One region of the Ralstonia sp. 22111 genome, then DNA from elsewhere that is predicted to be linked to it. Evidence: predicted binding sites of a transcription regulator. Region 1 holds the regulator's gene; the other holds the start of a gene.
The links. The regulator FNR, encoded in region 1, switches genes on or off when oxygen is low (the NO sensors DNR and NnrR bind a similar motif). The targets are predictions, from matches to a motif close to TTGATNNNNATCAA.

Region 1 (15,203 bases):
TTGAACACGTGAATCCGTACAACCCGGCCTATGCGTCGTCGATCAACCAGTACACGCAGCTTGGCATGCCCAACCTGCAGGCCAATGGCGTGATCGAACGCGTGATCTCGCAGCAAGCCGCAATGTTGGGCGCCAACGATATCTTCTGGATTTCGGCGGTGCTGTTTATCGTACTGATCGTCTTCATCTGGCTGACCAAGCCGGCGAAGTCGGCGGCGGGTGCAGAAGCGGCAGCCGGCGCGCACTGATCCAAGATCGCGCAAACAAGAAAGCCACGCGTAGCTGCGTGGCTTTTTTGTTGCCGTCGATCGGCTTAAAGATGCACGAGCCGTTCCGGCCGCAGCACGCCGCCTTGCCAAGCCGCCACACCGAGCAGCGACGCTGTGGCATCCGCTGCAATCGGGTCACGCACGCCGTACACACGCACCTGATCTGCATTCGGTAACGCCAATCGCAACGGCAAGCGCTGACCATGCAGGAAGCGGCGGCTCTCTTCCGCATCCAACTCCACACGCGGCAGGGTCTGCAACAGCGCATCGACTGGTGCCAGCAATGCGGCGCGCGCATCGTCAGGGGCTGCGTCCAGCGATTCGAGCGTCACGGCGCCGTCCAGTGTCAGATTGCCGACCTGCGTGCGACGCAGCGCAACCAGATGCCCGCCGCAGCCCAGCGCTTCGCCAATGTCTTCGCCCAACGTGCGGATGTACGTTCCCTTGCTGCATGACACGCGCAACTTGATCGTCGGCGTTGCCGACTCCAGATCCGTCGCCAGCACATCGATCGCATGGATCGTTACTCGACGTGCAGCACGTTCCACGGTCTGACCCGCGCGCGCGTACTCGTACAACGGCTTGCCGTCCTTCTTCAGCGCAGAGTGCATCGGCGGCACCTGGTCGATCTCGCCGACAAAGCGTGCGATGGCTACGTGCAGTTGCTCCGGCGTGACCGACACCGGACGCTCACTCAGCACCTCGCCTTCCGCATCTGCGGTACTCGTCTTGATGCCAAGCCGCACGACGGTCTCATACGTCTTATCCGCATCGAGCAAATCCTGTGAAAACTTGGTTGCCTCGCCAAAACACAGCGGTAGCAGGCCGGTAGCCAGCGGATCGAGCGTGCCGGTATGCCCCGCCTTCTTAGCCCACAGCAGGCGCTTGGCGCGGATCAACGCATCGTTGCTCGACCAGCCGATCGGCTTGTCCAGCAGCAGCACACCGTGTACATCGCGGCGCGGCGGCTTCTGCGGCCTGGGCGCATGTTGCTCAGCCATCTTCAGTCGTCTTTGGCGCGCGTGGCGTTGGCCTCATCGATCAATCGCGACATCTCGATACCACGCTCGACCGAACCGTCGAAGTGGAAATGCAGTGTCGGCACCGTGTGGATGTGCAGGCGCTTGAACAATAGCGAATGCAGGTAGCCGGCTTTCTCGTTCAGGATGGCGCCGGCGACTTCCGGCTCGGCGCCCAGCACCGTGAAGTAGATCTTGGCGTGCGCGTAGTCAGGCGTGAGCGTCACGGATTGCAGCGTCACCAGGCCCATCGCCGGGTTCTTGATTTCGCGCTGGATCAATTCGGCCAGATCACGCTGGATCTGATCGGCGATGCGCACGTTGCGGCCAGCGGCCGATCCCGATTTCTTCGGCATAGAGTATTCCTCACATGGGCGCCGCCGGCCCGCGCCAGCCCGGCCCAAAAGACAAAACGGTGGCGCGGGACGCGCCCGGGCCACCGTCGCAAAGTCGAGCCGGACACCGCAGCGTCCGGCCAACGTATTACAGCGTACGCGCCACCTCGGTGATCTCGTAGACCTCGAGTTGATCGCCTTCCTGAACGTCGTTGAAGTTCTTGATCGACAGGCCACACTCGAAGCCTTGCTTCACTTCCTTCACATCGTCCTTGAAGCGCTTGAGCGAATCGAGTTCGCCCGAGAAGATGACCACGTTCGCACGCAGCACCCGCACCAGCGAATTGCGCTTGACGAAGCCGTCCAGCACCATACAGCCAGCCACGGCACCCACCTTCGGTACGTGGAAGACCTGGCGCACCTCGACAAGGCCCGTCGTCTCTTCTCGCTTTTCCGGCGAAAGCATGCCCGACATCGCCGCCTTCACCTCATCCACAGCGTCATAGATGATGTTGTAGTAGCGGATGTCGATGCCGTGGTTCTCCGCCAGCTTTCGCGCACCGGCATCGGCCCGCGTGTTGAAGCCGATGATGACGGCCTTCGACGCGGTTGCCAGGTTGACGTCCGACTCAGTGATGCCGCCCACAGCAGCGTGCACGATCTGCACACGCACTTCGCCGGTCGACAGCTTCTTGAGCGAATGCACCAGCGCTTCCTGCGAGCCCTGAACGTCTGCCTTGATGATCAGCGGCAGCGACTTCACGTCGCCTTCGCTCATCTGCTCCAGCATGTTCTCCAGCTTGGCAGCCTGTTGGCGCGCCAGCTTCACGTCGCGGAACTTGCCTTGGCGGAACAGCGCGATTTCGCGCGCCTTGCGCTCGTCCGGCAGTACCAGCACTTCTTCACCGGCGCCCGGCACTTCCGACAGACCCTGAATTTCCACCGGGATCGACGGACCAGCCTCCTTGGCCGACTTGCCGTTTTCGTCCAGCATGGCGCGCACGCGGCCATAGGCCGTGCCTGCGAGCACCACGTCGCCGCGCTTGAGCGTACCGCTCTGCACGAGCACCGTAGCGATCGGGCCCTTGCCCTTGTCCAACTGCGCTTCCACCACCAGACCCTTGGCCGGCGCATTGACCGGCGCCTTCAGTTCCAGCACTTCAGCCTGCAGCAGCACGTTTTCCAGCAGGCTGTCGATACCTTCGCCAGTCTTGGCGGATACCGGCACGAATGGCACATCGCCGCCGTACTCTTCCGGAATCACGCTCTCAGCCACCAGCTCCTGCTTGACCCGGTCGGGGTTGGCTTCGGGCTTGTCGACCTTGGTGATCGCCACCACGATGGGCACCTCGGCCGCCTTCGCGTGGGCGATGGCTTCCTTCGTCTGCGGCATGACGCCGTCGTCGGCAGCCACGACCAGAATCACGATGTCGGTTGCCTTGGCACCACGTGCACGCATGGCCGTGAAGGCCTCGTGACCCGGGGTGTCGAGGAAGGTGATGACGCCGCGATCGGTTTCAACGTGATACGCACCGATGTGCTGCGTGATGCCGCCGGCTTCGCCTGCCGCAACCTTGGCACGACGAATGTAGTCCAGCAGCGAAGTCTTGCCGTGGTCGACGTGACCCATGACGGTCACGACAGGCGGACGGGTTTCGGCCTCGGCGTTCGTCGGCTCTTCCACGCCGCCAATCAGCAGCGCTTCCGGATCGTCCAGCTTGGCTGCGACCGCCTGGTGGCCCATCTCTTCGACCACGATCATCGCGGTCTCCTGGTCCAGCACCTGGTTGATCGTCACCATTTGGCCGAGCTTCATCATCTGCTTGATGACTTCGGCAGCCTTGACCGACATCTTGTGCGCCAGATCGGCCACAGAGATGGTTTCCGGCACGTGCACTTCACGCACGACCGGCTCGGTCGGTGCCTGGAAGGCATTGCGGTTGTCGTCGCCATGGCGGTTGCGGCCACCCTTGGAGCCGGAGCGCCAGCCGTCGGCACCGCCACCGGTGTCGCCGCGCGTCTTCAGGCCGCCACGCTTGCCACCACGGTTGTCGTCTTGCCAACCCGCCTTGCCACGACCGCCCTTCTTGTCACCCGTAGGCGAGCCCGGTGCAGCAGCGGCAGGTGCGGGGGCAGCCGGCTTCTTGGCAGCCGCAGCCGGGCGTGCTTCGCCAGCTGGCTTGACCGGCTTGTGCAGCGTGCCCGATTGCTCGGCCTTCTTGACCTCTTCAGCCTTACGCTCAGCGGGCGTCTTCAGCACGCGAGCCGGAGCGCTCATCATCTCGCGGATGGCTCGGGCTTCGGCTTCAGCAGCTTCGCGACGCTTGCGAGCGGCATCTTCCTCGGCCTTGATCTTGTCGGCAGCAACGCGCGCTTCGTCAGCAGCCTTCTGGGCCGCTTCGCGCTCGGTTGCCAGACGTGCGGCGTCTTCCTCGGCCTTGCGGCGCGGGGCTTCGTCCGACGCTTCAGCGGCAGCGCGGGCAGCCACGGCTTCCTCTTCCGCCTTCTTGGCAGCGAGTTCAGCCTGACGCTTCTGCTCGGCTTCGGCGGCTTCCTGACGGGCGCGACGCTCAGCCTCCTCGCGCTCCATCGCTTCCTGGCGTGCCTTCAGCTCGGCTTCCTGGCGAGCCAGCAATTCGGCCTGGCGGCGCTGTTCTTCCTCGCGACGCGCGACTTCCTCGGCATCGACCACCGGCGCGGCCTCTGCAGCCTCCGATTCGGCCTGTGCCGCGTTCGGCTCATCACGCTTGACCAGCACGCGCTTCTTCTTGACTTCCACTTGCACGGTACGCGTCTTGCCGGTGGCATCCGCCTGGCGGATTTCGCTGGTTTCGCGTTTGGTGATCGTGATCTTCTTGCGCGCGCCATCCTCGGCGCTGCCGTGTGCTCGCTTGAGATAGTCGAGCAGACGGGTCTTGTCCGATTCGGTGATGACGTCTTCCGGCGTCGCCTTTTGCACGCCCGCGGCCTGCAATTGTTCCAGCAGCGCAGATGCGCTACGGTTCAATTCGCCAGCGAGTTGGGCAACTGTTGTGCTTGCCATTCAAACCCTTTCGATGCTTGGTTTCAGTGAGGATTGCGATAAACGATCAACGCTTATGCGACTCACGAAAACCAGTGTTCACGCGCCTTCATGATCAGCGCCTTGGCTTGTTCTTCGTCGACGCCGGTCATCTCGACCAATTCGTCCACGGCCAGCTCGGCCAAGTCGTCACGCGTCTGGATGTTCCCCTCGGCCAGCTTGCCGATCAGCTCCGGGGTCAGCCCCTCGAGGTCGCGCAGGTCTTGCGACACCTTCTCGACCTTTTCTTCCTTCGCCAACTCCATCGTCAGCAACACGTCGCGAGCGCGATTGCGCAGCTCGTTGACGGTGTCTTCGTCGAACGCTTCGATTTCCAGCATTTCCTGCAGCGGCACGTAGGCCACTTCCTCGAGCGAGCTGAAGCCCTCTTCGATCAGGATGTCGGCAACCTCTTCGTCCACGTCCAGCTTCGCCATGAACAACTGGCGAACGACGGAGCTTTCTTCTGCCTGCTTTTGCGCAGACTCTGCCGGCGTCATGATGTTGATCTGCCAGCCGGTCAATTCCGACGCCAAGCGAACGTTCTGGCCGCTACGGCCGATGGCAACGGCGAGGTTTTCCTCGTCGACCACCACGTCCATGCTGTGCTTTTCCTCGTCCACGACGATGGACTGCACTTGCGCCGGCGCCAGCGCACCAATCACAAACTGCGCCGGGTCTTCCGACCACAGCACGATGTCCACGGCCTCGCCGCCAACTTCGTTACGCACAGCCGTCACACGGGTGCCGCGCACGCCGACGCAGGTGCCAATCGGATCGATACGCTTGTCGTGTGCAACAACCGCGATTTTCGCACGCACGCCAGGATCGCGCGCGGCTGCCTTGATCTCCAGCAGGCCCTGTTCCATTTCCGGCACTTCGTTTTCGAAGAGCTTGATCAGGAACTCAGGGCAAGTGCGCGAAAGCTCGATCTGCGGGCCGCGTGCGGTGCGGTCGACATTCAGGATGTACGCCCGGACGCGGTCGCCTGTACGCAGATTTTCCTTCGGGATCATCTGGTCGCGGGCCAGCAGCGCCTCGACGCGACCGGTTTCAACGATCAGGCCCTTCTTGTCGGCACGCTTGATCGTACCGGTCATAACCTTCTCGCCACGATCCAGATAATCATTCAGGATCTGCTCGCGCTCGGCATCGCGGATGCGCTGCAGGATCACCTGCTTTGCAGCCTGCGCGCCAATGCGACCGAACTCGACCGACTCGATCTGCTCTTCCACGAAGTCGTCTACATCGAGGTCAGGATTCTGCTCCTTGGCTTCGAACAGCAGGATCTGCTTGTCCGGTTCCTGCAGGCCTGCATCGTCGGGAACGACGAGCCAGCGACGGAAGGTTTCGTGTTCGCCCGACTCACGGTCGATCGCCACGCGCACATCCACGTCTTCTTCAAAGCGCTTCTTGGTCGCGGAAGCCAATGCGGCCTCCAGCGCCCCGAACACCACATCCTTGTCGACGTTTTTTTCGCGCGCAAGCGCATCGACGAGCAACAGAACTTCGCGGCTCATTGCTTGTTCCCTTTGTTTCGATTTCCTTTGAAGTCCAGCACGGGCACCAGCCGGGCGCGGTCGAGTTCCGACAGCGTAAATTCCAGCAGCGCGGGGCCTTCCTTGCCCTCAAACTCAAGGCCGATTCTTTCTTGGCCTGGTTCGCCCGTCGGGGCCTGAATGATTCCCGTGAAATTCTTTTGCCCGCCAACCGGCAAGCGCAGCGTCACCTTGGCCTCAAGGCCGGCGAAGCGCGTGAAGTCGGCCAGCGTGCGCAGCGGGCGATCCAGCCCCGGCGACGACACTTCCAGCCGGTCATAGTTGACGTTTTCAACTTCGAACACGCGCGTGAGCTGATGGCTCACTTTTTCGCAATCTTCAATGACGATGCCGTTCTCTGCCTGATCGATATACACGCGCAGCAGCCCGGCGGGCGCGCGCTCCACTTCCACCAGCTCGTAACCCATGGCGGTGAGGGTTTTCTCAATCAGATCAGTCAGATGCACGTTTTTCCTGAAGAATTTCCCGGTATGGCCAACCTGCGGAAGCAAAAAAAAATGGGCGCAACGCCCATATCATTCGCCCATCTTCTACAGGATGACTTTTGATTAGACTCACATTGTAATACGCTTCCAGGCAAAACGCAAAAATTGCCCTGAAGCCGCCACAAAAGGGGGGCGTTGCGACGGCTGCCGCACACAACGCCCGCATTTTTTAGCGCTTACCGCCGCGTTTTCCACCACCGCGCGGCGCCTTGTTGCCGTTAGGCATGCCGCCGCCGCTCTTTCCAGGGCGCTTGCCGCCGGGCGAACGATTCCCATCACGCATCCCACCGCCACCGGCCGCGCCGCCGCGGACATTCGTGCGCTCGCCCATACGGGTGCGCGCTGTCAGCGTGGTCGGACCGCCCACATTGATGTAGCCCATGGACGTTTGCATCGGATCGGGCTGACGCGGGTTGGACGGACGGCGCTGCGCGGGCTGCGCGCGATTACCGTTCTCAACACCCATACCGCGCGACTGGAAGTTTGCTTCACCGGCAAAGCCAGACGACATCGGCCCCATCAGCACCGGCGCAGGCCCACGGCGACGATTGCCCTGGCGGTCTTGCCCACCGCCAGAACTGGCCGTCGGCACCTTCATGCCCAGCGTGCCCATCAGCGTACGCACATCCTCGGCCGACACTTCCTGCCAGCGCCCGCGCTTGAGGCCACGCGGGAGGACGAAGCTGCCATAGCGCGTACGGATCAGGCGCGACACGGTCAGGTTGACCGCTTCGAACATGCGCCGGACTTCGCGGTTCCGGCCTTCGGTCAGAGCGACGTGATACCAGTGGTTGACACCTTCGCCGCCGCCATCGACGCAGCGCAGGAAGTTGGCTTCGCCGTCCTGGAGTGGGATGCCGTGCAACAGCTTTTGGCGATCGATCTCAGCCAGCTCTCCAAGCGTACGCACCGCATATTCACGCTCAACGCCATAGCGCGGGTGCATGAACCGGTTGGCGATGTCACCGGAGGTCGTGAAAATCAGCAGGCCTTCGGTGTTGAAGTCTAGGCGACCGACAGCGACCCACTTGCCGGTCTTCATGCGCGGCAATGCATCGAACACGGTCGGACGGCCTTCCGGATCGGACTGGCTGACAATCTCACCGGCCGGCTTGTGATACAGGAGCACGCGCGGCGGCTTGTTGGGAAGCTTGCGCTGGATCAGCTTGCCATTCACGCGCACTTGGTCGGTCGCGAGAATGCGTTGGCCGATATGAGCCGGCAGGCCATTCACGGAAACGCGACCCTGCAGGATCAGGTCTTCCATGTCGCGGCGCGAGCCAAGTCCGGCATCAGCCAGGATCTTGTGCAGCTTGGGCGCGTCATCGTCGGATGTCAGTTCGCGCGTCTTGGGAGACTGCGAGGCGCCGCCGGCGTCAACCTCCGAGTCGTACGCGCCTGAAATCACGTATTGGAAGACGTCTTCGGAGCCCTTGCCACCCTTCAGCCCCTTGCCCCCGCGATTCTGGGTCGGGCCGCCGGCCTTGCCTTGCGGTTTGCCGTTGCGGCTCTGCTGCTTGCCACGACCGCCGGCATTCTTGCCCCCTGCGCCTTCCGTACGCTCGCTGCGCTCGGCGCGCTCTGCCGGCTGGCCTTCGCCTTGACGGCGACGATTCTTGCCAAAACGGCCGCGCGGACCACGTCGCTCGCCCTGGCCGTCTGCTGGCGCCTGTTCGGCCGATGCAGCACTTTCTGCGGCAACGACCGTCGGCTCAGCCGCCGCCTCTTTCGGCTTCCGCACCCGTGGCGCGCGGCTCTTGCGCGGCTGAGCAGGCTGGCCAGCGTCCGCGCCACCCGCCTCAGCGGCTTCACCCTCAGGGCGGCCGTCCTGCTGCTGGCGGCGCGAAGCCACGAGGTTGCGCAAGCCGCGGCGCAGTCCCTTGCGACGAGGCGCGGCCTCAGTCCCATCACCGCCGTCTTGTCGCGGCGGCTGAGCGTCGGCGTCGGCCGGCATACGTGTATCCATGGAATCTGGCTGGGTGCTCACAACGTCTTTCAAATCTAAGGGTTCAGACCATGCGCCGACTGCGCGGCTGCCATGGCATTACGAATGTTCATTGGCCGGAGCCGCAGGCGGCTGGACCGGTGTTTTGTACTCATCTTCGGATGGAACCTCGGTCGCACTCAGCGCTTGCGACTCGGTTTCCAGCGCTGGCTCGTCACCCGCCGCAACCTCAGCAGGCGGCACCGGCGTTTCAACGATGACCTCAACGGAAGCCTCGGCAACCGGCGACCCAGCCGATTCCTGCACCGAAACCTCGGCGCTCTCAGCGCCTTCCGGCGCGTCGTTGACGAGCGCAGTCAGCTCTTCCACAGCAATTGCACCGCCCTCAAATTCGATGGCACCCTGCTCCAGCAAGCTCGCCTGCGCCTGGGCGCGGGCATCTTCAAGCGGCGGCAGTTCGTCCAGCGAGCGCAAGCCAAGGTCGTCGAGAAACTGCTTGGTCGTCGCATACAGCGCGGGGCGGCCCGGCACGTCGCGATGACCGATAACCTCGATCCAGCCACGGTCTTCAATCTGCTTGATGACCTGCGTGTTGACCGTCACGCCACGAATGTCTTCGATATCACCGCGAGTGACCGGCTGGCGATAAGCGATGATCGCCAGCGTTTCCATCACAGCGCGCGAGTACTTGGGCGGCTTTTCCGGGTGCAGGCGATCGAGGTACACGCGCATTTCCGGGCGGCTCTGCAAGCGCCAGCCGGAGGCCAGCGCGACCAGTTCGACACCTCGATTCAACCAATCCTGGCGCAGCTCTTCGAGCAGCACACGGATGGTATCTGCGGACACATCTTCGTCGAAGAGCTTGCGTAAGTCATTGACTCGCAACGGGTCCTGCGCGCAGATCAGCGCGGTTTCGAGGACGATCTTCGCCTCTTGGGTATTCATCGGGTTGAGCGGCTCGTCATTGCTCGCGCGCGGCCAGTCGCCGTCACGCTTGAGGTTTGTCGTCCCACCGCGAAGCACGCGGCATTTCTGAATGCTGTTGCCCGCCCGGGCCCGGCGCGCGAAGACCAATTAATTCAATTGGACCCTGCACCGAAACGCAGTGGCTATGCCCGCGAAGTAGGGCCGGAGGAGCGAGTTGATCCGGTGCCGGTCAGGCACCACAAGGGCAATTTCTTCCGCCGCCATGGGGACGGATACTGCACCGGACGACTGCCAAGAAGAACGGCAGCCCGCCCGAATCGACTGTCCAGGGGACTCTACCGCTGGATGGCATCGCTTGGCGCCGCGCTTAGGATTGTTGATTTGCGCGGGTGGCGAATCGAATTGTGGTTGATTGTAGGGCAATTTCCAGCGGCGCCGCAACCGGGAAGATGTCCTAGCCTCCCATCATGGGGCGATTGGCAATTTTCGGCTGCCTGAACGCCTACAGCACCAGACAGAATCCGTGTGCGTTAAGCATCTCTGGCAACCAGATTGCGTGAGCCAGTCCCCAGACCCCAAACCCGGCGATGGCGATGCCGGCCGCGCCCCGCGCCCATCGCTGGCGCGACAGCCCGCGCAGCCACCCAGCCAGACCAGACATCATCAGCAGGTTCGGCAGCGTACCGGCACCAAAGGCGAGCATGACCACGGCGCCGGAGGCGGCGTTGCCTGCCAACAACGCCACAGCCAATGCGCCGTAGACCATGCCACACGGCACCAGCCCCCAGGCCATACCCGTGAGATAGCGGCGCAGCAGCGGCGGCTGACGCTGCAGCCTACCGCCCAGCGTGGCAGCCCCTCGAGACAGGCCACCTGCCACGCGGCCAAGCAAGCGCTCAAGCCACACACTCCGCCACGCATCTCCAGCGGAACGCACAAGCAGTAAAACCCCATAGGCGACCAGCAATGCGCTAGCGAAAGCAAACAAGCCGCGTTGAATCGGCAGCCATTGCTGGCGCCAGACGGTCGCGCCCATCGCACCCATGATTGCGCCCAGCAACGCATAGGTGGACAGCCGGCCGGCATGCATGACGACCTGTTCAAACCAGAGCCGGCGACGGGACACGATCCGCACCGCCACAGCGCCACGTTCGGCCGCGAGTGCGATACCGCTGCACATCGCCAGACAATGCACACCGCCGAGCAATGCAATCAGGAAAACGCTCAGAAGCGCCGCGGCACTCATCTTTCTGACGCTCTTTTGATATGGACCAAGGTTTTCGTTTTACTGTTGCGAACTAAGCCTAATTGACGCGTTTTGCCCCATCGGAAATGTCCGAGGACAAGAAGGTCGCCGTTATAATAAGCTGGTGCTGTACAACAAGAATTACTCATTTCACTTTCCCGAAATTCGCCCCCGCCCGTGCTCACTCGAATCGCACTTACCGACCAAGCCTCGCGTTGCTCCACCTGTGTACTCGGGCAAATCTGCCTGCCGGTGGGGATGAACTCGGACGACGTGCGCAAGATGGACGATTTGGTCGGCGAGCGCATCCGCATTAAGAAGGGGCAATCGCTCTATTCTTTGGGTGAGCCGCTGGAGGCGGTGTACGGCATTCGTTTCGGCACGCTCAAAACCCATCTGACGCTTGAAGACGGCCGGCATCAGATCACGGGTTTCCACCTGCCGGGTGAAATCGTCGGGCTTGATGGCATTGGCGATATGCGCCACGTGTCGGACGCCACCGCGCTTGAAGATACCGAAGTCTGCGTGGTGCGCTACGACGAGTTGCAGCACCTTTCGCGCCGGCTGCCTTCGCTGCAGCATCAGTTCCTGCGCATCATGAGCAAGGAGATTTCGCAGGATCATCTGATGCTGCTCACGCTGGGCTCCATGCGTGCGGAGGAGCGTCTCGCAGCCTTCCTGCTCAACCTGTCGAAGCGTTCGGCCCAGCGCGGATATTCGTCGACCGAGTTTGTCCTGCGCATGAGCCGCGAAGAACTCGGCAGCTATCTTGGCCTGAAGCTCGAAACGGTCAGCCGCCTGTTCTCGCGCTTTGCCGAAGCAGGTCTCATCCAGATCCGCCAACGCCACGTCAAGCTGATCGACCTGGCCGGCCTGCGCCAGGTCATGAGCGGTCAGGCGGCCTAAGCTGCCGTCCATGGCGCCCGCTCAGACCAGCGGGTGCTCATGCGCTTCCAGCTTGCCAATGCCAGGCGACACATAGAGCGTCAGCGCGCTCGACAATCCGCACAACAACCAGAACACAAAGAACGACACGGTGTAGACGGCCTGGGCCGACACCGTGATCTGTTCGCCGAAAAAGCGCAGGTCGGCGGGGTCTACCACCGCGAAGACCACCAGCTCAGCCAGGGCAGCCGACAGAAATGCCGGCCACAGAATCCACATCAGCAGTCGACGCTTCATCGGGCCTCCGTGTGAATGGCATGCGCCGGTGCGCCAGCCGTCTTTTCGACGACCAAACCGCGCCGTACGACGTTGTCGTGAATGACAGCATCGGGATGCGACATTGCCAGCCAGATGGTCACGCCACAGCCGATCATGGCGACGAACGGCCCTGCCATCAGCAGCCACGGCCAAGGCTCGCGCCACCACGGACGGGCCTGTGCGGAAGATTGCGTTGCGTGCATCGTTGCCTCCTGTTGGGGATGCCGCATCAGCGCGGCACGATGAAGCTCGACGGTTCGCGCAGTACAAGGCTGTCGCTACCGCTGTCTGCATGGATGACGAAACGGATTTTGTGCGAGCCGGGGGCGGCATCGTCAGCCGGCCGGCGCACGCGCACTGGCAGCAGCCGGTTAGCCGCCGGCGGGAGCTCCAGTGTGGTGGACTCGCCCTGACCGCCCTGCACGTCCAGTTCCGGCATGCCCTCTGCGGTGATGGTCACGCGCATGGGGTGCTCGGACGCGTTCATCAGTTGCAGGCGATAAACGTTCTCGATCTTGCCGCCGTCCACTTCACGCGCCAGTGCGCCACGATCACGAATCACGTCAACCTTGAGCGGCTGCCGCATGGCCAACGCCACGATGAACCCCGTGACGAGCACCAGCATGATCCCCGTATAGATCAGCACGCGCGGGCGCAGCAGATGTCGCCGGGCTTCCTTCGGGCTGAGCCGATCAAGCATCGCGCGTTCCGACGTGTACCGGATCAGACCCCGCGGGTAGCGCATCTTGTCCATGACCTGGTCACAGGCGTCAATGCAAGCACCGCAACCGATGCATTCGTATTGCAGCCCTTGGCGGATATCGATGCCGGTGGGGCACACCTGCACGCAGATGCTGCAGTCGACGCACGCACCCAGACCCTGAGCTTCGAAATCGGCGTTGCGCGAGCGGCTGCCGCGCGGCTCGCCGCGCTGCGTGTCATACGTCACGACGTAGGTATCGGGATCGACCATCACGCTCTGGAAACGAGCGTAGGGACACATGTAGCGGCAGACTTGCTCGCGCATGAAACCGGCGTTGCCCCACGTCGCAAATGCGTAGAACAGCATCCAGAATGTCTGCCAGGGGCCGAGAGACAGCGTCCAGGTCTCCATGCCCAGATCGCGGATCGGCGTGAAGAAACCGACGAAGGTGAAGCCCGTCCAGAGCGCAATGAGGATCCAGGCCGAATGCTTTGCGGCCTTCAGGCGGAACTTGCGCAGGCTCCAACGCTCACCGTCGAGGCGGATGCGCGCGAAGCGATCTCCTTCGATATGCCGCTCGATCCACATGAAAATCTCGGTGTAGACCGTCTGCGGACAGGCATAGCCGCAAAAGAGGCGCCCCGCCACCGCCGTAAATAGAAACAGCGCCAGCGCCGACAGCACCAGCAGCAACGTCAGATAGATGACATCCTGCGGCCACAACACGAGCCCAAAAAGGTAAAACTTGCGTGCGCCTAGGTCGAACAGCACCGCTTGGCGACCGTTCCACTGGAACCACGGCAGGCCATAAAAGATGGCTTGCGTGGCCAGAACCAGCCAGACTCGCCAACGCGCAAAGGCGCCGGTCACGGCGCGCGGATAAATCTTGCGCCGGACCTCATAGAGCATCTGCTCGGTGGGTGCGTCTTCGGCGCCCGCCGCCGCGGTGGCGGGCGTCATCGGACGCCAGGCTGGTTCTTTGTCGCTCATTGCGCGTGACTCGTGTTGCTGTTCGACAGACCCCAGACATAGGCCGCCAGCATGCGGATCTTCTCTGGTGAGAGCAGGTTCTCGTGTGCCGGCATCGTGTTGTCACGACCCTTGAGGATGGTCTCGACGATGGTTGCTTCCGAACTGCCGTACAGCCAGACGCGGTCGGTCAGGTTAGGTGCGCCAAGTGTCTGATTGCCCTTGCCGCTTGCCGTGTGGCAGGCCGCGCAGACCGACTTGAACGTCGGTTCACCACGCGCTGCCTTGATCGGGTCGTAAGACAGGCCCGACAGCGAGCGCACGTAGTTGGCCACGTTGACCGCCTGGTTGCCATCCACCACCGCAGCCAGCGATGGCATGACACCGTGGCGCCCCTTGGTGATGGTGGTCAGGATCGTCTCGGGATCGCCGCCGTACAGCCAGTCGCTGTCGGTCAGGTTCGGGAAGCCCTTCGAGCCGCCGGCGTCGGAGCCGTGGCACTGCGCGCAGTTGTTCAGGAACAGGCGCTGGCCGATCTCGTGGGCCTGGGGATCGGCGGCGATCTGCTTGATATCCATGCTGGCATAACGCGCATAGACCGGACGGACCTGCGCATCGGCTGCAGCACGCTGCGCGGCCAATTCGCCCCGTGTCGAGAAACCGAGCGCGCCGCCGTATGAACCCAACCCCGGGTAGAGGATCAGGTACCCCAACGCAAAGATGCACGACAGCAGGAACATCCACATCCACCAGCGCGGCAGCGGGTTGTTCAATTCCCGCAAATCGCCATCCCATACGTGGCCCGTATCTTCCCCGGCGCTGTGCCCGGGTGCCACTTGAATGCGCCGCTGCGAAAACAGCAACCAGACACACCACACGATGCCGACCAGGGCGATCGCTGCGATGTAATACCCCCAGAACTCCGAAATGAAGTCGCTCATGATTCTGTGTCCTTATTGATGCGGGCGCGACGCGTCTGCGTGCGCACCGGCGACCTCGGTCTCATCGGGCAGCAGGAACGGCAGCATGGCCGATTCCGCATTCGCAGCGCGGCGATGCGCGGAGAATGCCCACCAGGTAATGCAGACGAACAGCACGAGGAAGACGGCAGTCGCAATTGCACTCAGCGTGGCCATGGCTTACTCCTTCGCTGCAACGGTGGCAGGCGCGGCAGCCGGAGCGACAGCCACGTCCCTGACGTTACGCAGCTCCACGCCAAGGCCTTGCAGATAGGCGACCACGGCATCTTCTTCGGTCTTGCCTGCCAGTTGCTCGCGCGCCCCGGCGATCTGGGCATCCGTATAAGGCACACCCAGCTGACGCAAGACATGCATCTTCTTCTCGATGTCGCTGTTGTCCAGCGGCGTTTTCGAGAGCCACGCATACGACGGCATGTTCGACTCGGGCACCACTTCACGCGGATCGCGCAGATGGATGCGATGCCAGTCGTCCGAATAGCGCTGCCCAACGCGCGCCAGATCC
Region 2 (15,203 bases), on a different contig from region 1:
ATGCCAGGGTCGGTGGTTTGCGGCGCGGTTGGCGCCGGCGGCACCTTGGGCATGTACAGCGGCCCGCGAATCCCGCAGCCGGATAGGCCTGCGACCGTCAGGGTCAGGCCGACAGTGGCTACAATGGCGGCGGTTCGTATCATCGGATGATGGTGCAGAAAGGATGCCCCAGGGGTCAGGCCCTTGCGGCGATCGGAGTCATATGGGACGAGGCGCCTGCTGGTCAGGACGGGCCGGAAAGGGCCGCCACGCAACGTCCGCGCAAGATTTTGGAGTGTAGCATGCCCCCCCTGAGCGAATCGGAGTTCCTGGCGCTGGCTGAAGCGGAACTCACCCGCATCGAAAGCATTGTCGAAACGGCTGCAGAGGAGGCCGATGCCGACATCGAGATCAACCGTACCGGCAACGTGCTCACGCTTGAATTCGACGATGGCTCCAAGATCATCATCAACAGCCAGGCGCCGATGCAGGAACTGTGGGTGGCTGCGCGTGCCGGCGGTTTCCACTTCCGCCGTGGTGACGACGGCCGCTGGGTCGACACGCGCAGCAAGGAAGAGCTGTACGTCGCGCTGTCACGCTATGTTAGCCAGCAAAGCGATGTGGATGTGACATTGGCCGCCGGCTGAGCGCAACGTTCTTGTCGGATGCCAAAAGAAAAGCCGCCCCGAAGGGCGGCTTTTTCGTGGGCGCGAAGTTCAGTTGCCGCGGAACATGTCGAGAATCTTCTGCTTCTCCTGTTCCTGCGTCGGCGCCAGGTTGACGCCAGGCTGCGGTTGGTCGCCGGCCGGTGCGGATGCTCCCGGCATGGCATCGCCCAAGCCCACCGAAGCCACGCCCTGACCGTTGGCGTATTCCTCGTAGGCCCAGTCGCCGGCCATCTGCACGACGCCTTCGGGCGGCTGACGCTCGGTCTGCGGTTCACCTTTGAGCGCGTAGCTCATGTAGTTGATCCAGATCGGCAGGGCCAGGCCACCACCGGTTTCGCGATCGCCCAGGCTGCGCGGGTTGTCGTAGCCCATCCAGGCCACGCCGACCACCTTGGGCGTGTAGCCGCAGAACCAGGCGTCAAACGAGTCGTTGGTGGTGCCGGTCTTGCCGGCCATGTCGTTGCGGCCCAGCTTGACCTTGGCCTGGTAGCCCGTACCGCCAGACACAACGCTGCGCAGCAGCGAATCCATGATGAAGTCGTTGCGCGGGTCGATCACGCGCACGGCGTCCTTGCCGGCGGTCATCGGATGGCTCTGCTGCACGACCGTGCCGCGCGCATCCACCACGCGGTCGATGATGTACGGGTTCACGCGGTAGCCGCCGTTGGCGAACACCGAGTAGCCGCTCGCCATCTGCAGCATCGTCACCGAACCTGCGCCCAGCGCCATCGGCAGGTAGGCCGGGTGCCGATCGGCGTCGAACCCGAAGCGCGTGATGTACTGCTGCGCGTACTGCGTACCAATCGCCCGCAGAATCCGCACCGACACGAGGTTCTTCGACTTCTGCAGCGCGCGGCGCATCGTCATCGGACCGTCGTAGCCGCCGCCGTAGTTCTTCGGCTCCCACACCTGGCCACCGGTGTCGCCGGTCGGGATGGAGAGCGGCGCATCGTTGATCACCGTAGACGGCGAGAAACCCTTGTCCACCGCCGCCGAATAGATGAACGGCTTGAAGCTCGAACCCGGCTGGCGCCAGGCCTGCGTGACGTGGTTGAACTTGCTGCGGTTGAAATCGAAGCCGCCGACCATCGAATAGATCGCGCCCGTCTGCGGGTCAAGGGAGATAAAGCCCGAAGCCACTTCCGGCAGCTGCGTGATTGACCACTTCTGCGTCTTCGTGTCCTGAATCACACGGATCACCGCACCCGGGCGCAGCCTGATCTTCGGCTGCGCGTTGTTCGACAGCGCGGCTTGTGCAAAGCGCAGACCGTCGCCCGCCAGGTCGATCGTCTCACCGGTCAGCATCGTCGCGCGCACCAGCTTGGGCGTCACGCTCACCACCACGGCCGATTGCAGATCGTCGCTGTTCGGATGTTCGAGCAGGGCGTCGTCGATGGCCTGTTCGCGCTCTTCTGCGTCGGAGGGCAGATCGATGAATGCTTCCGGGCCGCGATAGCCATGACGGCGCTCGTAGTCGAGAATGCCGCGGCGCACGGACTGATACGCGACATCCTGGTCGGCCTTGCGCAGCGTGGTGTAGACATTCAGGCCGCGCGTATAGGTTTCTTCGCGGTACTGCGCATACATGAGCTGACGCACCATTTCGGCGACGTACTCGGCGTGCACGTCGAACTCATGGCCTTCGCCGCGCACCGGCAGTTGCTCGTTGATGGCCTGGGTGTACTGCTCCGGCGTGATGTAGTGCAGGTCGCGCATGCGCTGCAGGATGTATTCCTGACGCACCTTGGCGCGCTTCGGGTTCACCACCGGGTTGTACGCCGACGGCGCCTTGGGCAGGCCGGCCAGCATGGCCGCTTCGGCCAGGGTGATGTCCTTGATGTTCTTGCCGAAGTAGATCTGCTCGGCGCTGGCAAAGCCGTACGCGCGCTGACCCAGGTAAATCTGGTTCATGTACAGCTCGAGGATCTGATCCTTTGTCAGGCTCGCCTCGATCTTGTACGAGAGCAGCATCTCGTAGATCTTGCGCGTGTACGTTTTCTCGCTCGACAGGAAGAAGTTGCGCGCCACCTGCATCGTGATGGTCGATGCGCCTTGCGACAGGCCGCCGTGCAGGTTCGCCAGGCCCGCGCGCAGCACGCCGATGAAGTCGACGCCGCCGTGCTCGTAGAAGCGGTCATCCTCGATGGCCAGCACCGCGCGCTTCATCACGTCGGGCATCTGCGTGATCGGCACGAAGCTGCGGCGCTCCTCGCCGAATTCCCCGATGAGGACGTTGTCGGCGGTGTACACGCGCAGCGGAATCTTCGGGCGGTAATCGGTGATCGCGTCGAGCGACGGGAGGTTGGGCGCGGCGACGAGCAGGGCATAGCCCAGCAGCAGCGCTCCGACGACCCCCATGGCAACGAACAGGCCGAGCATCCAGAGAAGCAGTCGCACCCACAACGGGCGGCGGGCTTTGGGCGGCTTGGGCGAAGCTGGGGTGGTTTGGGCAGTAGCCATTACAGGTGGGCACCGGGGGTGTCAGTCAGCGTGGCGGCGATTATATCGTCGCGGCTTCAAGGGTCTGACGGCATCGGACGTAACAGCACGTAACCAGTGTCACCTCAGCGCACGAGACTGCACTTGTGCGCCGCGTCATGCTCACTGGGCGCGCGAATTGTGCGCCCGCCGTATCTTGATTCAAGACGGCTAAGAATCAGCCGATAGAAGTAGACGGAGCGGAAATCAAGTCAGACGAAAGGGGTATCCCCCGACCGTGGGGTTTTGACAACGCTTTCCGAAGGGCGTGGCGCGAAATGCATCGCGGTCTGCCTGAGCGTTTGCCTGTTCTAAAGGATTTTGTGAGAATCCAGCAGCAAATCTAAGCAGGCTATGGCGCACGTTGGATTTGCGACGGGCGCCAGGGTTCAAAAAACTATAAACGGTGGGGTGTCTCTGTGCGACGGGGTTTGTTGTCCGGCCTGCTGCGCCGCAATATCGTCGGGATAGATATCGGGTCTTCCAGCGTCAAGGTGGTGGAGTTGTCCGCCAACGGCAAGCAGGGGGATTTCCGTCTCGAAAAATGCGCCAGCGAGCTGATTGAACGCAGTGCCGTCGCCGACGGCAATCTGGTGAATATCGATGCGGTGGGCAATGCGCTCAAGCGTGCCATCGCCAAGGCGGGCATTCGCGGCAAGGAAGCTGTGCTTGCCATTCCCGCAAGCCTGACGGAATCGCAAACCGTCAGCCTGCCCGACAACCTGACCGAAGACGAGCTTTTCGTGCAGGTCGAGAGCGAAGCCAACCGGCTGTTTCCGCCCTCGCAGAACGTAAATTTCGACTATGTCGTGATCGGCCCGTCCGAAACCGAAGGCGGGATCGGCGTGCGTGTCACGGCAACGGTTTCGGAGCGCGTGACCGAGCGCGTGACCGCCGCCGAGATGGCCGGTCTGAAAGCGATCGTCATGGATGTGGAAGAGAACGCCATCCAGCGCGCCATGACGCACATGCTAGCCGTCAAGCCGGACGCCACCGAAACCGAGACGCGCGACATGCCCGTCGTGGCGATGTTCCACCTGGGCGGGGCGCGCTCGCACGCACTATTCTACCAAGGCTGGAAGGAGTTGTATGACCAGCCGATGTCCGGCTCGGGCGACCAGCTCACGCAAAGCATCTCGCGTCTGTTCTCACTCGATCTGCTCAAGGCCGAGGTGAAGAAGCGCAAGAACACGTTGCCCGACGAATACCGTAGCCAGCTGCTCAAGCCCTCGCTCGAGACGCTGGCCATGGAAGTGGGGCAGGCGATCCAGAATTTCCTGTCGACTTCGAGCGTCGGCCGCGTGGACGAGATCGTGCTCTCGGGCGGTCACGCATCGTTGCTGGGCGTGCAGACCGCGATCCAGCAACAGACGCAGATCAATACGACGCTGGCCAATCCGTTCGCCAACATGGGCGCGGCCAAGAACGTCAACGCGCGCTATCTGCAGCGCGATCTGCCGGCCTACATCGTCAGCGCGGGCCTTGCCCTGCGCGGGCTGCAATAAGGAGCTGACGATGGCCAATGAAAGCGCGAATGCCGTGAATGCCGTGAATGCGCTCCCGAACGTCAATCTGCTGCCGTATCACGCAGAGCGACGTGCCGGTAAGCGCAAGAAAGTCTTCATGAGCCTGGGCGGCGCTGCCGTTGCGGGCGCAGTGGTGGTGTTCCTGGGCGGCATGGTGATCGATCACCAGACTGAAGAGGCGCAACGCATCAACGACATCCTCACGCAGAAGAACGCGGAGATGGACAAGCAGATCGCCGAGGTCAACACCCTCAAGAAGGACATCGACGACCTGCTGCAACGTCAGCAAGCGGTGGAAAGCCTGCAGAACCAACGCAACCGCCCGGTGCAGTTGCTCGAAGAACTGGTGCGCCAGGTGCCGGACGGCATCTATCTCACCTCGCTCAAGCAGGATGGCGAGCGTTACACCGTATCGGGTGTGGCCCAGTCCAACGAACGCGTGTCGGACCTGCTGCGCAACCTGGGTGCGGTGCCCTGGCTGGATCACGCCGAGCTGGGTGAATCGGTGGCCACCACCATGACCAACAACCTGAAGGAACAGCGCCGTCTGTTCAACTTCACGATCCGCTTCCAATGGAAGGCCGAGCCGGCAACGCCGGCCAAGCCGGGTGCGGCCACGGCGAGGAAATAACCATGGCGCTCTCGACCGAAATTTCGCTGGAAGACCTGGTCAGCCAGTTCCGTGGCCTGAACCTGAATGAGCCGGAAACGTGGCCGATGGCGCCGCGCATCCTGTTCATGATTCTGTCCGCCGTGCTGGTGATCGGACTAGGTTGGCAGTTCTATTGGAGCGGCAAGTTTGACGAGCGGGACGCCAAGCGCACCGAGCAGAGCAACCTCAAGTCCGCATACCAGAGCAAGCTCGCGCAGGTGGTGAACCTCGAAGCGCTGCGCAAGCAGAAGGCTGAGGTGGAGCAGCGTGTCGCGAAGCTCGAGCTGCAATTGCCCAACAAGACCGAAATGGATGCGCTGCTGGCCGACGTCAACCATGCCGGTATCGCGCGTGGCCTGACTTTCGACCTGTTCCGTCCCGCTGCCGCCGTACTCAAGCCTTACTACGCCGAGATTCCGGTGGCGGTGAAGGTGAATGGCCGCTATCACGACATGGCGCTGTTCGCTGCAGACGTGGCGGCGCTGTCACGCATCGTCACGCTGCAGAACATCTCGCTGACGGGCACCAAGGATGGCGGCATGGTGATGGAAACGCGTGCTGAGGCCTACCGGGCGCTCGACGCCGACGAGCAGGCGGCTCAGCGCAAGGCGAATGCCGCCGCCAAGGGAGGCGCCAAATGAGGGGCCGCACCATGAGCCGTCGCCGCATGTCGCACGTTCTGCGTCTGTCGCCCCTGTGCCTGGCCGTCGTGCTGACGGCCTGCGGCGCGAGCGAAGACGATGAATTGCAGCAATGGATGCAGCAAGCGCGCCAGAGCGTCAGTACGACCGTGCCGCCGCTGCCCGAGCCCAAGCCTTACGCGCCGCGCGAATACACGACCACCAAGCAGACTGATCCGTTCAGCGTGCAGAAGGTGGCAGAACTCTCGCGCGCGCAGAACGAATCGCCGGAACCGAATCGCCGTCGCGAGCCGCTGGAAGACTATCCGCTGGAAGCCTTCAAGCTGGTCGGGACGATGAAGCGCAATGGCGAGACGGAAGCCGTCCTGTCTGTCGGGGACAAGACGCAGCATGTGCATGTGGGGCAGTACATCGGACAAAACTATGGTCGCATCGTCCGCATCGGAGACCAGGAACTCACCCTGCGTGAGCTGGTGCGCGAAGGCACGACCGAATGGAAAGAAAAAATGACGACCCTGAAAGTTCAGGAGAGCGCGCAATGACGATGCGTCTTGTGAAGGGCGGCCTGTCGCAGGCAACCCGAGTGGCCCGGGGGGGCGCGGTGGCATGGCTTTCGCTGTGCCTGTTCATGATGGCCGGTCAGGCTGTCGCTCAGCAGGCAGCGCCTGCGGCGGCAGTCTCCGGCAACACGATCGAAAAGGTGGAGCAGGCTTCGGCCGGTGAATCCACTGTGGTGACGGTCACGCTCAAGAACGCGCCGACCCAAAAGCCGGTCGAGTTCAGCACGCAGCAGCCCGCGCGCATCGCCATCGACTTCTTCGGGGCAACCTTTGCGCAAGGCCGTGCCAATTACCAATACGGCGGCAAGCTGCTGCGTTCGGCGAACGTCGTGCAGATCGGCGATCGCACCCGCGTCGTGCTCGATTTGTCGCGCCAGACGCAGTACAAGTCCGAGGTGCGCGGTAACCAGTACGTACTGACGCTGGAAGCCGCACCGGTGGCCGCGGCTGTCTCGGCGCCGACCTTCTCGGCTCCGACACCCGCTGCAGGTGCTGAGCGTCCGGCCGTGCGCAACGTTGATTTCCGCCGCGGCGAGGACCTCGCCGGCCGCGTGGTGGTCGATTTGTCGACTGCCAACTCGGCGATCAACATTGCGCAGCAAGGTCAGAACCTCGTGGTCGACTTCGTCGGTGCGACGCTGCCGCAGTCGCTGCGTCGCCGCTATGACGTGAGCGATTTCGGTACGCCCGTGCAGGCCATGCGCGCTACCGACAACGGCACTGGCGCACGCCTGATCATCGAGCCGCGCGGTAACTGGCAGTACAGCTCGTACCAGACCGACACGCAGTTCGTCGTGGAAGTGCGCCCCACCAAGGAAGACCCGAACAAGCTGATTTCCGGCCCGGGTTACCGTGGCGAGCGCCTGTCGCTGAACTTCCAGAACATCGATGTGCGTTCGTTGCTGCAAGTCTTCGCCGACTTCACGAACCTCAACATCGTGACCAGCGACAGCGTGACGGGCACCCTTTCGCTGCGTCTGAAGGATGTGCCCTGGGATCAGGCACTGCAGATCGTGCTGGATTCGAAGGGCTTGGCGTCGCGCCGCAACGGCAACGTGCTGTGGGTTGCCCCGCGCGGTGAGCTGGCCACGAAGGAGAAGGCTGAGCTTGAGTCGCAGCAGCAAGTGACCGAGTTGGAGCCGTTGCGCAGCCAGGTGTTCCGCCTGAACTATCAGAGTGCTGGAGATGTGCGCAACATGTTGCTGGGTACTGGAGCCGCAGGTGGGGCAGGCGGTGCCGCTGGCGGCGCCGCGACTTCACGGATTCTGTCCAAGCGAGGCTCGCTCACCGCGGATACGCGTACGAATCAACTGTTTGTCTCCGATATTCCGAGCAAGCTCGAAGAGGTGCAGGCCTTCCTCCAGAAAATCGACATCCCTGTTCGCCAGGTGATGATCGAGGCCCGCATCGTTGAGGCTGACGACACGTTCAGTCGCAACCTGGGTGCCAAACTGGGCTTCGCGTCAAAGACGAATGGCGCGGGTTACGGCAACACCTACACCAACGTGGTGTCGCCTGTGACCAAAGACGCTACGTGGGACAACAGCCCGGCGCTCAGCTTCCCGGCCAACGGCATCAACGGCGTGAACGCAGCCAGCGTTGCCGTGAGCTTGTTCAACGCCGGTGCCGGCCGTTTCCTCGCACTGGAGCTGTCCGCGCTGGAAGCTGACGGCCGCGGCAAGATCGTCTCCAGCCCGCGCGTGGTCACTGCCGACAACATCAAGGCGCTGATCGAGCAGGGTACTGAGATTCCGTACCAGCAGGCGACCTCTTCCGGCGCGACTTCGGTGCAGTTCAAGAAGGCTAACCTGAAGCTGGAAGTGACGCCCAAGATCACGCCCGACGGCAACATCTTCCTGGATGTGGACGTCAACAAGGACAGCGTGGGTATCCAAACGACCAACGGTTTTGCCATCGACACCAAGCACGTACAGACGCAGGTGCTGGTAGAGAACGGCGGCACGGTCGTGATCGGCGGTATCTACACGCAGAACGAGCGGACCGACATCAACAAGGTGCCGCTGCTGGGTGACATTCCGGTGCTGGGCAACCTGTTCAAGAGCACGAACAAGATCAACAACCGCACCGAGCTCCTCGTCTTCCTGACGCCGCGAGTGCTGTCCGATCAACTGTCGCTGAAGTAATCGGCGATAGCATCGCGATCCGAAAGCCCGGCCTCCTGCGTGGAGCGCCGGGCTTTTTTGTGTCCTGCCCCCGGGTTTGTGCAGGATGGTGACCAAATGCCACTACAATCAAGCTCAAATTCCTGATTTCACGCGATTTTGTCTGTTTCCAACGTTTTTTTCGTCGGCTTGATGGGCGCGGGCAAGACCACGGTCGGCCGGGCGGTGGCGCGCCGGCTCGATCTGCCGTTCTTCGACTCCGACCATGAGATCGAAGCGCGCTGCGGCGTGCGTGTGCCGGTCATTTTCGAGCACGAGGGCGAAGTGGGCTTCCGTGATCGCGAAACCCACATGATCGACGAACTCACCTCGCGCGATGGCGTGGTCCTCGCCACCGGCGGCGGCGCCGTGCTCCGGCCCGAGAATCGCGCTTTCCTGCGCGAGCGAGGCACCGTGATCTACCTGCGCGCCAATCCGCATGACCTGTATCTGCGCACGCGTCACGACAAGAACCGGCCACTTCTGCAGACCGAAAACCCGCGTGCCAAGCTTGAAGAACTGCATGCGATCCGTGATCCGCTATACCGTGACGTGGCGCACTTTGTCATCGAAACGGGCAAGCCCACCGTGGCGCAGCTTGTTAATATGGTGCTGATGCAACTTGAGGTGGCCGGCATTGTGGCGCCGCCGGCAGGCACCTCCACCTCCTCGCAAGTCTCCCCTCAGTCATGATTACCGTTGATGTTGACCTTGGCGATCGAGCCTATCCGATCCATATCGGCTCTGGGCTGCTTTCCAAGGCCGAGTTGTTTGCCCCCCACATTCGCGGCGCGCGTGCCGTGATCGTCACCAACGAGACCGTCGCTCCGCTCTATGCAGCCAAGGTCGAGGAGGCCATTCGTTCGCTCGGCAAGGCTGTCGACACCGTCGTGCTGCCCGATGGCGAATCGTTCAAGAAGTGGGACACGCTCAATCGCATCTTTGATGCGCTGTTGACGGCGGGCGCAGACCGCAAGACCACGCTGATCGCGCTGGGCGGCGGCGTGATCGGCGACATGACCGGCTTTGCCGCTGCCTGCTACATGCGCGGCGTGCCCTTCATCCAGGTGCCGACGACGCTGCTGTCGCAGGTTGATTCCTCTGTGGGCGGCAAGACGGGCATCAACCACCCGCTGGGCAAGAACATGATTGGCGCGTTCCACCAGCCGCAGGCGGTACTGGCGGATATCGATACGCTACGCACGTTGCCTGCGCGCGAGCTGGCTGCCGGCATGGCCGAGGTCATCAAGCACGGCGCAATTGCCGATGCCGATTACTTCGCCTGGATCGAGCAGAACATCAAGGGCCTCAACGATTGCGATACCGACCTGATGGCCGAAGCCGTGCAGGGCTCGGTCCGTATCAAGGCGGCTGTCGTGGCGCAGGACGAACGCGAGACCGGGCTGCGAGCCACGCTCAATTTCGGCCATACCTTCGGCCACGCCATCGAGGCCGGCCTGGGCTACGGCGAATGGCTGCACGGCGAGGCCGTCGGCTGCGGCATGGTGATGGCGGCGGACTTGTCGCATCGCCTGGGCTTTATCGACATCGATACGCGCAACCGAATCACCGCGCTCACGCGTGCGGCCGACCTGCCGACGGTGGCGCCGGACCTGGGCGTCGATCGCTTCATCGAGCTGATGCGCGTCGACAAGAAAGCCGAAGCGGGCGAGATCAAGTTCGTGTTGCTGCGCAAGCTGGGCCAGGCGTTTGTGACCACGGTGCCCGATGCCGACTTGCGCGCCACCTTGCAGCACGCCGTGCTGCGACCACCGACCGAAGCGCCCGTCGCCTGAGACAAGATGAGATGGCCTGATGAACGACCGATTTGATTTGCCGGCCGCCCCGTTCGATCTCGAAGGTCATCTCGCCCCCTACGCCGCGCATTCTGCGCAGACGCGCGGCCGCGTCCACGCCGAGCCGCCATCCACGTCGCGCACTGAGTTCCAGCGTGACCGCGATCGCATCATTCACAGCACCGCGTTCCGCCGGCTTGAATACAAGACGCAGGTCTTCGTGAATCACGAAGGCGATCTGTTCCGGACCAGGCTCACACACAGCCTGGAGGTCGCGCAGATTGGCCGGTCGATTGCGCGCAGCCTGCGTCTGAACGAAGACCTGGTCGAAGCGGTTTCGCTGGCACACGATCTGGGCCACACGCCCTTCGGCCACGCTGGCCAGGACGCGCTCAACGATTGCATGAAGCCGTATGGCGGCTTTGAACACAACCTGCAGAGCTTGTTGGTCGTCGATCGGCTGGAAGAGCGCTACGGTGGTTTTGATGGCTTGAACCTGACGTTCGAAACGCGCGAGGGCATTCTCAAACATTGCTCGCGAAATAACGCGGCCACGCTGGGTGACCTGGGCCGGCGCTTTCTCGAAGGGCAACAGCCTTCTTTGGAAGCACAGCTGGCCAATCTTGCCGATGAGGTTGCATACAACAACCATGATATCGACGACGGCCTGCGCTCCGGCCTGATTACGCTGGAGCAACTCGAAGGCGTGCCGCTGTGGGCCATTCACCGGCGCGAAGCCGAGGCCGCGTTCCCGAATGTCAGCGGCCGGCGCCTGATCAACGAAACCATTCGCCGCATCATCAACGCGCTGATCGTCGATCTGATCGGCACCACGCGTGCCGGCATTGCCGACGTTGCGCCGCGATGTATCGACGATGTGCGCGCCGCGCCAGCGCTCGTCGCGTTCTCAGATCCGATGCGCGAAGAGGCGCGCGCGCTCAAGCGCTTCCTGTTCGACAACCTGTATCGGCATTACCTCGTGATGCGCATGGCCGCGAAGGCGCGCCGCATCATCGACGATCTGTTCCGCGTCTTCATGGACGACCCGCGCCTGCTGCCGCCGCAGTACCAAGCGAAAGCCACCCCCGAAGAGCAGCCGCGCTGGATTGCGCATTACATCGCGGGCATGACGGATCGCTACGCCATCAAGGAGCACCGCCGCATCTTTGCCGTAGATGCGGTTTGAGTAACGGCAGTAACGGTCGAGCCGCTATCCGATCGCCTGGCTCCCAAGCGATCTGAAACCAGGTCAAAAGCAAACGCCCAAAAAAAATGCCCGGCCGCCCCAACGCATGCCGGGCCGAACGCGCCAACCACCGCCGACGAGCGCCCCCGCCGTCGACGGCCCCTGCGGCACGTCGGTAAAAGTCGATCAGGACAGTGTCAGTTCGCTGATCGTCCTCCCTTAAAAGCGATAACCCAGGCCGACGCCCAGCAGCCATGGGTCAACCTTGACCTTGCTGATGGTCTGACCGGCCATCTTCACGTCGGCGCTGATCCAGGTCTTCTTCAGGTCGACGTTGAAGTAGAGGCGATCGGTCAGGCGATAGTCGAAGCCGGCCTGCAGCGCGGGGCCGAAGCTGTTCTTGCTGAGGTCCAGCGAGCCAACGCCCGGCACCTGCAGATTCACATTCGAGATGCGGGTGTAGTTGATGCCCGCGCCCAAGTACGGCTTGAAGCGCGACTCGGGCGTGAAGTGGTATTGCATCGTCAGGATGGGCGGCAAGTGGCGGAAGCTGCCGATCTTGGTCGGGCCGCCCAGCGCGCTTTGCATGACCGTGACGTCCTGTTGTTGCGGGTAAGTCAGGATCAGCTCGGCCGCGAGGTGCGGCGTAAAGAAGTACGAGATGTCCAGCTCAGGCAGGACCTTGTTGTTGATCTGAATGGCATCAGCCGGAATGGCCAGTGCGGGCACCGCGTCGGATTTGTTGGCGGCTGTCAGGTTGACGGCGCGCAGACGCACCATCCAGTTGCCGGTGGCCGGCGCCAAATCCGTGCTCTGCGCAAAGGCGGTCTGGCTGAATCCGGCGGCAAGCATTCCGGCGGCAACAGCTACGGTGGCTAGGCGGTGAAAAGCCATGAATCGCTCCCTCTCTTGTCGTCTCGTGATGTGATGGGAGCCAGTCTCGCGGGGAAGTCGCTTGGCCGATTTGCTCGGGATCAAGTTCACCCCGTCGTCGATGACGCGTACGGCCGCCAATTTGACGGCACGCAAACTCTGCCGTCGCCCCTCGACGACAGTCGGGATGCAAGCGTTTGCCTGCCAAAAATTGGGGACAGGTTCGCCGGCTTCACGCTACGATGGCGCTTTTCGCCGCACTGTCTTTTCCATGGCCCGCCTGCCTCGCCTCAGTCCCACCGATGTCCCTGTGCACGTGTTGCAGCGCGGCAACAATCGCCAGGTCGTTTTTCGCGGTGACGACGACTACGCGTTTTATCTCGATACGTTGCGCATGGCCGCGCGCGAGCACGACTTTGCCGTCCATGGCTTCTCACTGATGCCGAATCACGTCCACCTGGTGGGAACGCCCAAGGTGGCGGACAGCCTTTCGCGCACGCTGCAGGCGGTCGGGCGGCGCTATACGCGGTACTTCAACGCCGCGGCCGATCGCAGCGGAACGCTGTGGGAAGGGCGTTTCCGCTCGACCGTGCTGGACCCGGCCGAATGGGTGTTGCCGATGCTGCTGTATGTGGAGTCCAACGCCGTGCGCGCGGGTCTCGTCAGCACGCCGGAAGACGACCGATGGAGCACGTATCGGCACCATGTGGGTATCCAATCCATCCCGTGGGTGAGTGACCACTATTGCTATTGGCGGCTTGGTAATACGCCTTTCGAGCGCCAATCTCGCTATCGAACGTTGTGGCATGAAGGTTTGGGCTCAGATCAGCTGGCGCAGATTCGCCAGCATGTGCACAGCGGTTGGCCGCTTGGCAACGAGGCGTTTCTCGCGACACTGGCGCGCGCCGGAGGCCGCCGCGTTGCCCCATTGCCCAAAGGGCGACCGCCTCGCCAACCCGCAGAAGCGGTCGCGGAGGGCGGCGTGCGTACCGAATAGCGAGTAGCGGCGCCGTCGTGCCCAGGTGCTTCGATGTGGACGAATTTAATCTGTCCCCAATAATAAACCCGCACTGTTGTCGTGCATTTATTAATTTACTCCGACCCCATTTAAAAACTTTTGCCTGTTACAGGCTGCTCTTTTATATTCGTTCCACCCCGCATTCATGGTGCGGCGCGCCATTGCCTGTCTGCCACCGCATCCGCACGATCGCGAGGGCCTTCCACGGTGCGCAGTACCGACAACCTCGGAAGATCGCCGTGGAACAACATTCCTTCCCCGCCGCACCGTCGGCCCAGGGTCTGTACGACCCGACCAATGAACATGACGCTTGCGGCGTCGGCTTTGTCGCTCACATCAAGGGCAAGAAGAGCCACGAGATCGTCCAGCAAGGCTTGCGCATCCTGCACAACCTCGACCACCGGGGCGCCGTCGGTGCCGATCCGCTGATGGGCGACGGCGCGGGCATCCTGCTGCAGATTCCCGACCAGTTCTTCCGCGAGGAGATGGCGAAGCAGGGCATCAACCTGCCGCCGGCCGGCGAATATGGCGTCGGCATGATCTTCCTGCCGAAGGAACACGCGTCGCGCCTAGCCTGCGAACAGGAACTTGAGCGCACCGTGCGCCTGGAAGGCCAGGTCGTGCTGGGCTGGCGCGATGTCCCGGTCGACAAGACCATGCCGATGTCGCCCACGGTGCAGAAGACCGAGCCGGTGATCCGCCAGATCTTCATCGGGCGCGGCCGCGACATCATGACCACCGATGCGCTGGAGCGGAAGCTGTACGTGATCCGCAAGACGGCAAGCCACGCGATCCAGGCGCTCAAGCTCAAGCACGGCAAGGAATATTTCGTGCCGTCGATGTCGGCGCGCACGATCGTCTACAAGGGCCTGCTGCTGTGCGAACAGGTCGGTCGCTATTACCAGGACCTGGCAGACCCGCGCACGGTGTCGGCGCTGGCGCTGGTGCACCAGCGTTTTTCGACCAACACGTTCCCCGCATGGGAACTGGCGCACCCATACCGCATGGTTGCCCACAACGGCGAAATCAACACCGTCAAGGGCAACGTCAACTGGATCAACGCGCGTACGGGCGGCATCTCGTCGCCGGTGCTGGGCGATGATCTGCCCAAGCTGTGGCCGCTGATCTATCCGGGTCAATCCGATACGGCATCGTTCGACAACTGCCTCGAACTGCTGACGATGGCCGGCTACCCGCTGGCCCAGGCGATGATGATGATGATTCCGGAAGCGTGGGAACAGCACACGCTGATGGACGACAACCGTCGCGCCTTCTACGAATACCACGCCGCGATGATGGAGCCGTGGGACGGCCCCGCCGCCATCTGCTTTACCGACGGCCGCCAGATCGGCGCGACGCTCGACCGTAACGGCCTGCGTCCGGCGCGTTATTACGTCACCGACGACGACATGGTCGTGATGGCCTCGGAAGCCGGCGTGCTGCCGATTCCCGAGTCGCGCATCGTCAAGAAGTGGCGTCTGCAGCCGGGCAAGATGTTCCTGATCGACATGGAGCAGGGTCGCATCATCGACGACAAGGAACTCAAGGACAACCTGGCGAACGCCAAGCCGTACAAGAGCTGGATCGATGCCGTGCGCATCAAGCTCGACGAGCTGGACGCGAAGCCCGAAGACGTGGCCGCCGAAACCAAGCCGGCCGCGAAG

Region 2: a site for FNR is predicted at 12,613-12,626, ahead of ACTJK4_RS22630 (OmpW/AlkL family protein). Genes of this name have one in related genera too.

Annotation. Positions count from the first base shown of each region.
Region 1 is NZ_JBQEPR010000005.1:216,684-231,886, reverse strand. It holds gene ACTJK4_RS15130 (DHA2 family efflux MFS transporter permease subunit) at 1-248, shown strand, start outside; gene truB (tRNA pseudouridine(55) synthase TruB) at 314-1,270, opposite strand; gene rbfA (30S ribosome-binding factor RbfA) at 1,273-1,644, opposite strand; gene infB (translation initiation factor IF-2) at 1,772-4,666, opposite strand; gene nusA (transcription termination factor NusA) at 4,729-6,204, opposite strand; gene rimP (ribosome maturation factor RimP) at 6,201-6,689, opposite strand; gene ACTJK4_RS15100 (pseudouridine synthase) at 6,898-8,682, opposite strand; gene scpB (SMC-Scp complex subunit ScpB) at 8,773-9,618, opposite strand; gene ACTJK4_RS15090 (sulfite exporter TauE/SafE family protein) at 10,103-10,846, opposite strand; gene fnr (fumarate/nitrate reduction transcriptional regulator Fnr) at 11,024-11,752, shown strand; gene ACTJK4_RS15080 (hypothetical protein) at 11,774-12,028, opposite strand; gene ACTJK4_RS15075 (FixH family protein) at 12,025-12,252, opposite strand; gene ccoG (cytochrome c oxidase accessory protein CcoG) at 12,279-13,742, opposite strand; gene ccoP (cytochrome-c oxidase, cbb3-type subunit III) at 13,739-14,662, opposite strand; gene ACTJK4_RS15060 (cbb3-type cytochrome oxidase subunit 3) at 14,675-14,857, opposite strand; gene ccoO (cytochrome-c oxidase, cbb3-type subunit II) at 14,861-15,203, opposite strand, start outside.
Region 2 is NZ_JBQEPR010000011.1:113,724-128,926, reverse strand. It holds gene lptM (LPS translocon maturation chaperone LptM) at 1-143, opposite strand, end outside; gene cyaY (iron donor protein CyaY) at 282-626, shown strand; gene ACTJK4_RS22675 (penicillin-binding protein 1A) at 696-3,107, opposite strand; gene pilM (pilus assembly protein PilM) at 3,560-4,630, shown strand; gene ACTJK4_RS22665 (PilN domain-containing protein) at 4,641-5,282, shown strand; gene ACTJK4_RS22660 (type 4a pilus biogenesis protein PilO) at 5,285-5,944, shown strand; gene ACTJK4_RS22655 (pilus assembly protein PilP) at 5,941-6,486, shown strand; gene pilQ (temperature dependent type IV pilus secretin PilQ) at 6,489-8,648, shown strand; gene ACTJK4_RS22645 (shikimate kinase) at 8,787-9,359, shown strand; gene aroB (3-dehydroquinate synthase) at 9,356-10,462, shown strand; gene ACTJK4_RS22635 (deoxyguanosinetriphosphate triphosphohydrolase) at 10,482-11,648, shown strand; gene ACTJK4_RS22630 (OmpW/AlkL family protein) at 11,868-12,542, opposite strand; gene ACTJK4_RS22625 (transposase) at 12,793-13,518, shown strand; gene ACTJK4_RS22620 (glutamate synthase-related protein) at 13,779-15,203, shown strand, end outside.